DNA from 2 places in the Paenibacillus sp. FSL H3-0310 genome. Region 1 is predicted to be linked to the other one. Evidence: predicted binding sites of a transcription regulator. Region 1 holds the regulator's gene; the other holds the start of a gene.
What was found. Region 1 encodes Rex, which represses fermentation and respiration genes when NADH is low (regulators of the CRP and FNR family bind a similar motif). Its sites were predicted from a motif close to TTGTGAAATATTTCACAA; they were not measured.
Positions count from the first base shown of each region.

Region 2: a site for Rex is predicted at 1,982-1,999, ahead of MHH63_RS25790 (formate/nitrite transporter family protein). Genes of this name have one in related genera too.

Region 1 is NZ_JBBODC010000001.1:1,595,513-1,600,282, forward strand. Features, by position in the region: gene dinG (ATP-dependent DNA helicase DinG) at 1-881, shown strand, start outside; gene MHH63_RS07175 (redox-sensing transcriptional repressor Rex) at 1,012-1,665, shown strand; gene MHH63_RS07180 (amidohydrolase) at 1,652-2,953, shown strand; gene MHH63_RS07185 (cell wall elongation regulator TseB-like domain-containing protein) at 3,126-3,644, shown strand; gene MHH63_RS07190 (hypothetical protein) at 4,056-4,598, shown strand; gene MHH63_RS07195 (AAA family ATPase) at 4,591-4,770, shown strand, end outside.
Region 2 is NZ_JBBODC010000002.1:1,432,491-1,437,260, reverse strand. Features, by position in the region: gene MHH63_RS25795 (MFS transporter) at 1-591, opposite strand, end outside; gene MHH63_RS25790 (formate/nitrite transporter family protein) at 1,051-1,878, opposite strand; gene MHH63_RS25785 (FAD-dependent oxidoreductase) at 4,017-4,770, opposite strand, start outside.

The DNA.
Region 1 (4,770 bases):
GCAGCAAATCACTGCAGATGTATGCCGTCCCTGTGGATGTTAGCAGCCAGCTTAAAGAGTTGTTCTTCGATAAGAAAAAAAGCATCGTGCTTACCTCGGCGACGCTGTCTGTAGATAAGTCTTTTCAATTTATGATTGATAATCTCGGACTTAACGAAGCTGCAGAAGAGGGACGTCTAATGACCTCACTCCTTCCATCTCCCTTTAAGTATCGCGAGCAGGCACTGCTAGTTATACCGCGTGATTTTCCTAGTGTGAAGGGGAGTGTGGGCGATGCTCGATTTGTCGATACACTCGTACAGTCATTATCGGAAGCTGCTAAAACAACACGTGGGCGGATGCTGGTTCTGTTTACTTCTTATAAAATGCTGCGTCAGGTATATGATCCGCTTAAAGAGGCTTTGGCCTCACAAGAGATTACGGTGCTTGGTCAAGGCGTGGAAGGTGGCAGCCGGAGCAAGCTGATCCGCCGCTTTCAGGACAGTGCAGCATCCGTATTGCTGGGGACGAGCAGCTTCTGGGAAGGTGTAGATATTCCAGGTGAAGCACTGACTTGCCTGGCCATCGTGAGACTTCCATTTCAACCGCCGAATCACCCGTTGGCGGAAGCGAAGTCGGAGTTATTACAGGCCCAGAAGAAGAATCCGTTCATGAAATTATCTGTTCCTCAAGCGGTTATTCGTTTTAAGCAGGGATTCGGAAGACTGGTTCGCACGGCGCAGGATCGCGGAATAGTTATTGTTTATGATACAAGGGTTATTGAATCTCATTACGGGAAGTATTTCCTTTATTCATTGCCTGGTCCCAAAATGGAGCATATGCTTACTGATCAAATGGTCCCTCGCATAGCGGAATGGCTAGAGGATGGCGGCGCTTCTTAAAACGCTCGTCTTCAGTTTAGCTCCTCCTTATCCTTAAGGGCGGTGTGTTACAGTACCGTCCTTAATAAGGAGAGGTAGACGTTTGAATATGGATTTTCACAAGAACATTACTATTTTTAGGAGGAAAAATATGAAATCGGATAAAATATCAGAAGCCGTTGTTCGCAGACTACCTGTGTACTTGCGTTTTTTGAATGATCTCCAGAATCGCGAAATATTAACAGTTTCCTCTCAGGAACTTGGACAAAAGCTTGATCTTAATCCCGCACAGATTCGTAAGGATTTAGCATATTTTGGTGACTTCGGCAGAAAAGGTATCGGATATGATGTAACGTATCTTATTGAGAAAATCCGTCATATCCTGAAGCTGGATCAACAGCTTAATGTAGCTTTAGTTGGAGCAGGTAATCTCGGACATGCCTTGTCTAATTACAATGCATATCTCAAAGATACTATGAAAATTACGGCTATATTTGATTCGTACGCTCCTAAGGTTGGACGTAAGATCAACTCCCTTACTGTGCAACCGATGGATGAACTAGGCAGCACAATTCGTGAGCAAGGTATTCGCATTGCCATTATTACCGTACCTGATTCAGAAGCTCAAAATGTAGCAGATATCCTCATTTCTTCTGGGATTGAAGCAATTTTGAACTTTGCCCCTGTGATTCTGAAGACACCACCGAATATCCGGGTGCATGCAGCTGATTTTACAACTGATCTGCAAAGTCTTGCTTATTACTTGCGGGATGGAAAGGAAGAAAGTGAACATGAACAACAATAAAACGATAATTAAGGGCGGGTATTTTCTGACTCCGGGAACGGATGAGCCGGTTCTGAGTGGATATATGACTATTGAAGATGATTTAATCACTTACATAGGAAAAGAAGAGCCTCAGATGGAAGCTGGAGTGCAAGTGGTTGATGGCAGCCGTCTGCTGTTCATGCCTGGACTTGTAAACACACATGGTCATGCGGCGATGTCTTTGCTGCGTGGATATGGAGATGATTTAGCGCTACAAGTGTGGCTTCAGGAGAAGATGTGGCCAATGGAGGAAAAGTTCTCCGGTGATGATGTATACTGGGGAACCTCCTTATCTGTATTGGAAATGCTGAAGGGTGGAACTACGACCTTCCTCGATATGTATGATCATATGGACCGAGTAGCCGAGGTAGCTGAGTTATCAGGTATCCGTTCCGTATTGATGCGTGGTGTGATCGGGTTATGTCCAGAGGATGTACAGAATCACAAGCTTGCGGAAGCGATTTCTTTTGCCCGTAACTGGCATGGAAAGGCTGACGGTAGAATTACTACTATGATCTCGCCACACGCCCCTTATACTTGCCCTCCGGACTTCCTGGTTAAGTTTGTGCAGGCAGCGCATGATCTGGATTTACCGATGCATACGCATATGTCCGAAACGAAACGTGAAGTGGAACAAAATGTGGCGGATTACGGGTTGCGTCCTGTAGCTCACTTAGAGAAGCTTGGCATGTTCACACGTCCCTCGATAGTTGCACATGGTGTTCATTTAAATGATGAAGAGATTGAGATCTTGGCTCGCCATAATGTGGGTGTATCTCATAATCCGGGCAGTAATTTGAAGCTGGCTAGCGGAGTGGCTCGGGTTACTGATCTTCTAAAAGCTGGTGTGAAGGTGTCTCTTGGCACGGATGGCGCGGCAAGCAACAATAACTTGGATATGTTTGAAGAGATGCGGCTTGCAGCTCTCATTCATAAGGGTGTCAGCGGTGATCCAACGGCTGTTCCAGCTCCAGAAGCTCTGCGTATGGCTACAGAATATGGCGCGCAATCCATCTTTTTAAATAATGTAGGCAGACTTGCTGTAGGGATGAAAGCAGATTTCATTGCTATTGATATCGATCAGCCACATTTGCTGCCACACACAGATCTGTTGTCTCATGCAGTTTACTCTGCTAGCGCTAAGGATGTTGAGCATGTGTGGGTGAATGGTAAACAGGTCATCAAGCATGGACAATGCTTAACCCTGGATGAGGAAGCTATCCGGCGTAAAGCGCAAGAAGCCTTCGAAGGTTTATTGAAGCGTTAAGTCTGGAGAATAACGAATAAATAATAGGCTGCGACTTTTTGCTTTTAGCAAAAGTTGCGGCCTTTTGTGTATTTTTAAGGCTGGGAAAGCTAGAAAATTATGAAATTTTGGATAAACGCGCGGGTGTGTTATATAATCAAAAAAGATATATTACTAGAAAGGGAGCTGTACCTTGAAGAAAAGGAAAAAATGGATCCTCCTGGGGTCAGTTCTGATTCTGCTCCTGGGGTTTGGACTTATCCAGTTCTATGCCTATATTATGAAAGATCAATGGAACGAGCGTGATATCGCTAAGGATGTTGCCAAAACCAGAGCGGGTCTAACAGAGGTAACCAAAGCACAAAAATCGGTTTGGGATGAAAATGCAGTGTACTGGGTATTAACTGGGAAAAATGAAGCCGGGACTGCTCTTATGGTCTGGGTCCGCTTTACGGTAGATGGAAAATTTGCTGAAGGCGACGACGCAGTGTTTGCTGAGGAACTAAGTAAAGGAACCTCGGAAGCCAAAATACGCGGCATTATCAAAGCTGATCTTCCGGACATAACGATTGAACGCTTGCTGCCGGGAGTATATAACGGAGAGTATGCTTGGCAGCTTTTTTATAAACAGAGCGGTCGGTATTATTATCAATTTTATCGCTTTTCGGATGGGTCCCGAATGGGCGAAGGTTACAGTTTACCTAAAAGTTAAGCTGAACATAAGGAAATTAAGGGTGGCATAGTAAACAAGCGAACTTTATTATAAGTTCGCTTGTTTACATTTATTTGATGTACAAAAGTGATATACTAAGTGATATACTGAATGGGTGGTTATCACCGAATATTCTCTTATATTCACATACGAAAATAGGCTGATTGATTAAAAATCAAGGCCGATTTTGTCGAAAGTGAGGAATTTATTTGGTATTGATGGAAATATTTAAAAAATTAAATTTTAAATATATTCACATTTATTTTGAAATTAGTATATACACCTGTGATATACTACTACTTGTAATTAGAACAGCAATAAGAGACTTCAGTCTCTCTGATGAGCTCTCAAGTAGCTATAAATTATTATAATGAGCTTTATATTTTGTCATCTTTGAGAGGAGGACGTTTCTTGAAATTACGTCTTGTACCTGTGCTGATAACGTCTCTACTGTCGGCTACTCTATTGTTTGGTGGCTTCTTTTTGTATCGTCAGTTTGCAATGCAGGAACCACTTCAGAAGATTGTATCTCAATATGAGGGCGTCAATAATTCTCATATCAGTATTAACCGCAATGAGGTCACTTTGAAACTTGATCTCCAGCCAGGCACGAAATTACGTGAACTGGTTCAGTACGTCTCCCAAGAAGGAAAATCGATGATTGATGGACGTACACTAAAACTTGATGTAGAACAGAACTCCAGTGAACTGCTGGATGAATACTGGGATAAAGCGATGTTCTCTGTAGCCGAAGCCATGGAGAGCCGTAAATATACACTTATACCCACAGAACTTGATGGACTCAAAGCGCAATATCCGCAATATAAAAATGTGATAGCCTCAACAGAAATTGATGACAATAATGTCTATGTAAGCTTGAGTAATGGAAAAGAAAGCAAATTTATTATTTTGCCGCGTAAACCTGCGACATTGGGGGTATGGAATAATGCCTAAATACCTTAAAGAAATTCTAATCGGATTTATTCCTGTCTTGTTTATTTTTATGGCTTTTCTAGGCATTAATATATTCCCGATTGTAATTGCTGCTGGGATGCTCACGGCGTTACTTATCATTGCTCATTTAAGAGGCGGACTTGCGGTAAATGCAGGTGCCGGGAAAAAACGC
Region 2 (4,770 bases), on a different contig from region 1:
CCCCATTACCTCATGCGCAGGTTCTCCACCGATTTTCTTCAGATATATAAAAAAGAAACCCGCAAATACCGCCGAGGTTACACCATTCATTACAAAGCTTAGCATATAGGAAATATCGGCCAAAAAACCGCTTAATGCCGTCCCCAGTGCTACACCAATATTATTGGCGACATAAATAACATTAAACAGCTCACCACGCTGCTTCGTGAAACGAAAGCCGATAAATGCCTGAATGGCAGGTAATGATAAGGAATTAAATAATCCCACTAGTCCCATTGCAACCATAAATAACGTCCAGTTGTTACTAGCTGCCGGCAAGGTGAACAGTGCCAAAGCATTCATGGCGAGCGCTCCGACAATCAGCCGGTTCACGCCTACCTTATGATAGAGTGAGCCCCCGAGTAGTTGACCCACGATCCCACCAACCGATTGAATAAGAATCACCAGTCCAGCATCTGACATGCTGCGTCCAAGCTCATCAAATACATACATCGTAACGAGCGGCCACATCAGCGCACTACCTGTTGCGTTAATTAGGCTGGCAATGAGAAATATTTTCACTTCTTTTGGATATGCCTGTAAAAACTTCATAAGTAGTGTACATCCCCTGTTATATATGTGTCATTAATTCATCCAGTATCATCCCAAAACAGGGCTATGAGCAAGCATACACATTGACGTTTTATCGTGATAAAGTACGCATGAAATCTAAAGGATAAAACGCACATATCGCATGAAATATCCCGTCTCCCTTGGGGTTCACGTCCGCAGTCCTCCCTAGTTCTAATATCTATTCTTATTTTAAAGCCGTGGCTGTCGTCCGTAAAGCAAACAAACAAGAAGAAACTGATTCGCTTTTAGAAAGACGGGGTAATAGAGCCTAGAAACACTCCCCCTTCAAAATTCGCCGTGATCCGATTTCGTTCCCCCGAGCGCGGATATATCACGGCGGATTTTTTTGTGTCTACATAACAAAAAGCACCCCTAAAACATTAACGCCACCAATAAGGCAGACCTTGAATGTTCTATGGAGTGCTCTATAAGACGAGCTTAAGCGTGTTTTTTGACACTGCTGCCGGACATGCTATCTACGGATTGAATAGCCGTAGGTGCTTTACGCAAGTATGCCATCCAATAGGCAGCTGCGACAAATATTGCCCCACCCGTTAGATTTCCGAGCCAGACGGGAACAAAGTTAGTGAAGTATTGCCCCCATGAATAGTAACCTTCAAAAATAGCTGCTGGAATTAGGAACATGTTAGCTACAACGTGCTGGAATCCGATCGCAACAAAGGCCATCGTCGGGAACCAAATACCAAGGATTTTGCCGCTGAAGTTATCTGCTCCATAGGAGAGCCATACGGCCAGCGCAACGAGCCAGTTACAGCCGATACCCGAAACAAATGCCGGAAAGAATTCTGCATCGATTTTATGACCAGCCATATCCACCAATTTTTCTAAATACACACCCTCTGAAGTTAAACCCACCACATGACCGAAGAAATAAGCTACAAATAATGCCCCTGCCAGATTACTAATTGTAATGAGCAAAAGATTCTTCACAACTTCCCAGAAAGAAATCTTCTTAGCCATAAAAGCAAGCGGCACGGCCATCATATTCCCTGTCAGTAGTTCTCCACCTGCAAGGAGTACCATGATCAGCCCAACGGGGAAGACTGCGGCTCCGATAAAGTTAGCAATGGAACCCCATTCCTGTGGTGCGCCAGCAATGACGCGAATATCTAATAAAAACCCGAGCGCAATAAACGCTCCTCCCAAAAAGCCCAGAATAAGTACGGTACTTAGCGGATTATGAGCTTTTTTTATGCCGTTCTCTACAGTTACTTCGGCAATTTGCTGCGGTTTGCTATAAGCCATGGTTCCTATCCCCTTCATCTATTTACTTCAAATTTGTTCCTTTATGACCATTGTAGCGTGTCGTAAAATACATTAACGTGATAATTATCACTTTGAGAAAACTAAGTGAAAGTTTTCACTGACATGTCAAATTTACTGCGACCTGAGCACAAATAGAAGTTTGTGTATGACCGGCTAAGCCAGCATATCTTGTTTCGTTGGATTACATTTGAGCGTACGCAGCAGCTATCGGACACAGTTGTCCTTATATGCAGCTAGATCTCACAGTAGCTATACCTCACTGTAGTCATACCTCACTATAGTCATACTTCACTATCGGCATTCTATCGGACTCGGATGACTCTAATCGTAGCTTTTGAGCATATTTGGCCCACACCCGGACATCGGACTCAGTTGACCTTATACGTAGCTTTTGAGCACATTTGGCTCGCTATCGGACCCCATAGTCGCTATTGGCACCAAAAACACACTAGTTGTACCTCATTCTATGTAATAGCTGCACTGGAGTCCGAAATCACACTCAAAAGGCGATTATTTGCTAAATAGCGGCTTCTGAGTCCGAAAAATTCTGCAGAGGGCGATGATTCAGCACGATCGGACTCAGTTGACCCTAATCGCAACTTTCGAGCACATTTGGCTTGCCATCGGACCCCATGGTCGCTATTAGCACGAAAAACACACTAGTTTTACCTCGTTCTATGTAATAGCTGCACTGGAGTCCGAAATCACACTCAAAAGGCGATTAATTGCTAAATACCGGCTTCTGAGTCCGAAAGCTTCTGCAGGGGGCGATGACTCGGCACGATCGGACTCAGTTGACCCTATTCGTAGCTTTTGAGCACATTTGGCTCGCTATCGGACCCCATAGTCGCTATTAGCACCAAAAACACACTAGTTGTACCTCATTCTATGTAATAGCTGCACTGGAGTCCGAAATCACACTCAAACGGCGATTATTTGCTATATAGCGGCTTCTGAGTCCGAAAAATTCTGCAGAGGGCGATGATTCAGCACGATCGGACTCAGTTGACCTTATACGTAGCTTTTGAGCACATTTGGCTCGCTATCGGACCCCATAGTCGCTATTGGCACCAAAAACACACTAGTTTTACCTCGTTCTATGTAATAGCTGCACTGGAGTCCGAAAGCACACTCAAAAGGCGATTATTTGCTAAATAGCGGCTTCTGAGTCCGAAAGCATCTGCGGAGGGCGGTGACTCAGCACGTCGGACTCAGATGACCTTATACGTAGCTTTTGAGCACATTTGGCTCGCTATCGGACCCCATAGTCTCTATTGGCACCAAAAACACACTAGTTGCACCTCATTCTATGTAATAGCTGCACTGGAGTCCGAGACCACGCTCAAACGGCGATTATTTGCTATATAGCGGCTTCTGAGTCCGATAAATTCTGCGGAGGGCGGTGACTCAGCACGATCGGACTCAGTTGACCTTATACGTAGCTTTTGAGCACATTTGGCTCGCTATCGGACCCCATAGTCGCTATTGGCACGAAAAACACACTAGTTGTACCTCATTCTATGTAATAGCTGCGTTGGAGTCCGAAACCACGCTCAAACGGCGATTATTTGCTATATAGCGGCTTCTGAGTCCGATAAATTCTGCGGAGGGCGATGACTCAGCACGATCGGACTCAGATGACCTTATACGTAGCTTTTGAGCACATTTGGCTCGCTATCGGACCCCATAGTCGCTATTGGCACCAAAAACACACTAGTTGTACCTCATTCTATGTAATAGCTGCACTGGAGTCCGAAATCACACTCAAAAGGCGATTATTTGCTATATAGCAGCTTATGAGTCCGGAAAATTCTGAGATGGGCGATAACTCAGCACGATCGGACTCAGTTGACCTTATACAGAGCTCCTGAGTCCGAAAGCTTCTGCAGGGGGCGATGACTCGGCACGATCGACTCAGTTGACCCTATTCGTAGCTTTTGAGCACATTTGGCTCGCTACCATCACCGAAGCCATTGGATTGCATCTACCCAAGCAGCTAATCATTCTGCACCTAACAAAAAAAGCAGCGATCCTCCCGTTACAGGAGGATCACTGCTTCTCTAGCTTTACAAGGCTGTCTTATTCTTCGATAAATCACTCAGGAACAACGTCCCTTTTTAAACCGTTACAGCCTCTTTGCTTGGTACTGTTGTCGGCAGCGCTTGAAGACCTACTGTATTCAGGAAATTCCAAGGTTTGTTGTAATGCGGTTGGAAGAAGAAATCGATAAAGGCAAGTTGGTCGATTGTCATTTGATTTTGAATACATACAGACACTGTGTTGATCGATTGCGTCAGATCCATCTTGGACATAATTTGAGCCCCGAGAATACGGCGTGTGGCGCGATCAAACACTACTTTTAACTGAACCTGCTCAAAGGTGGGCATAAATTCTGGACGGTAGTTATCAATAATCATGGCGGTTTCTACGTCCATTCCTTCAGCCTTAGCTCCTTCTTCAGTAAGCCCTGTTGCAGCGATATTGTCTTCATAAATCTTAATGCCCGAAGTTCCTTGTGTACCCATATAAGGAATGGTCTCTGTTACCAAGTTGCGCGCAACTAAGGTTCCCATCCGTACGGCATTGGTTGCCAGTGGGATATAGGCGTGTTTGCCTGTAGGGTTGTAATGAATCGCACAGCTGTCGCCAGCGGCATATACATCCGGGCAGCTAGTCTGCATATAGTTATTGACTACAATGGCACCATTAGGCAGCATATCGACTTGACCTTTTAAGAGTTCAGTATTAGGACGGAAACCAATGCAGAGAATGACCAGATCTGTCTCATGCTCACCTTTGCTTGTAATAACCTTTGTTACCTTACCGTCTTTGCCTGCAAAAGAGCTGACCTTCTCATTCAGTGCCAATTTA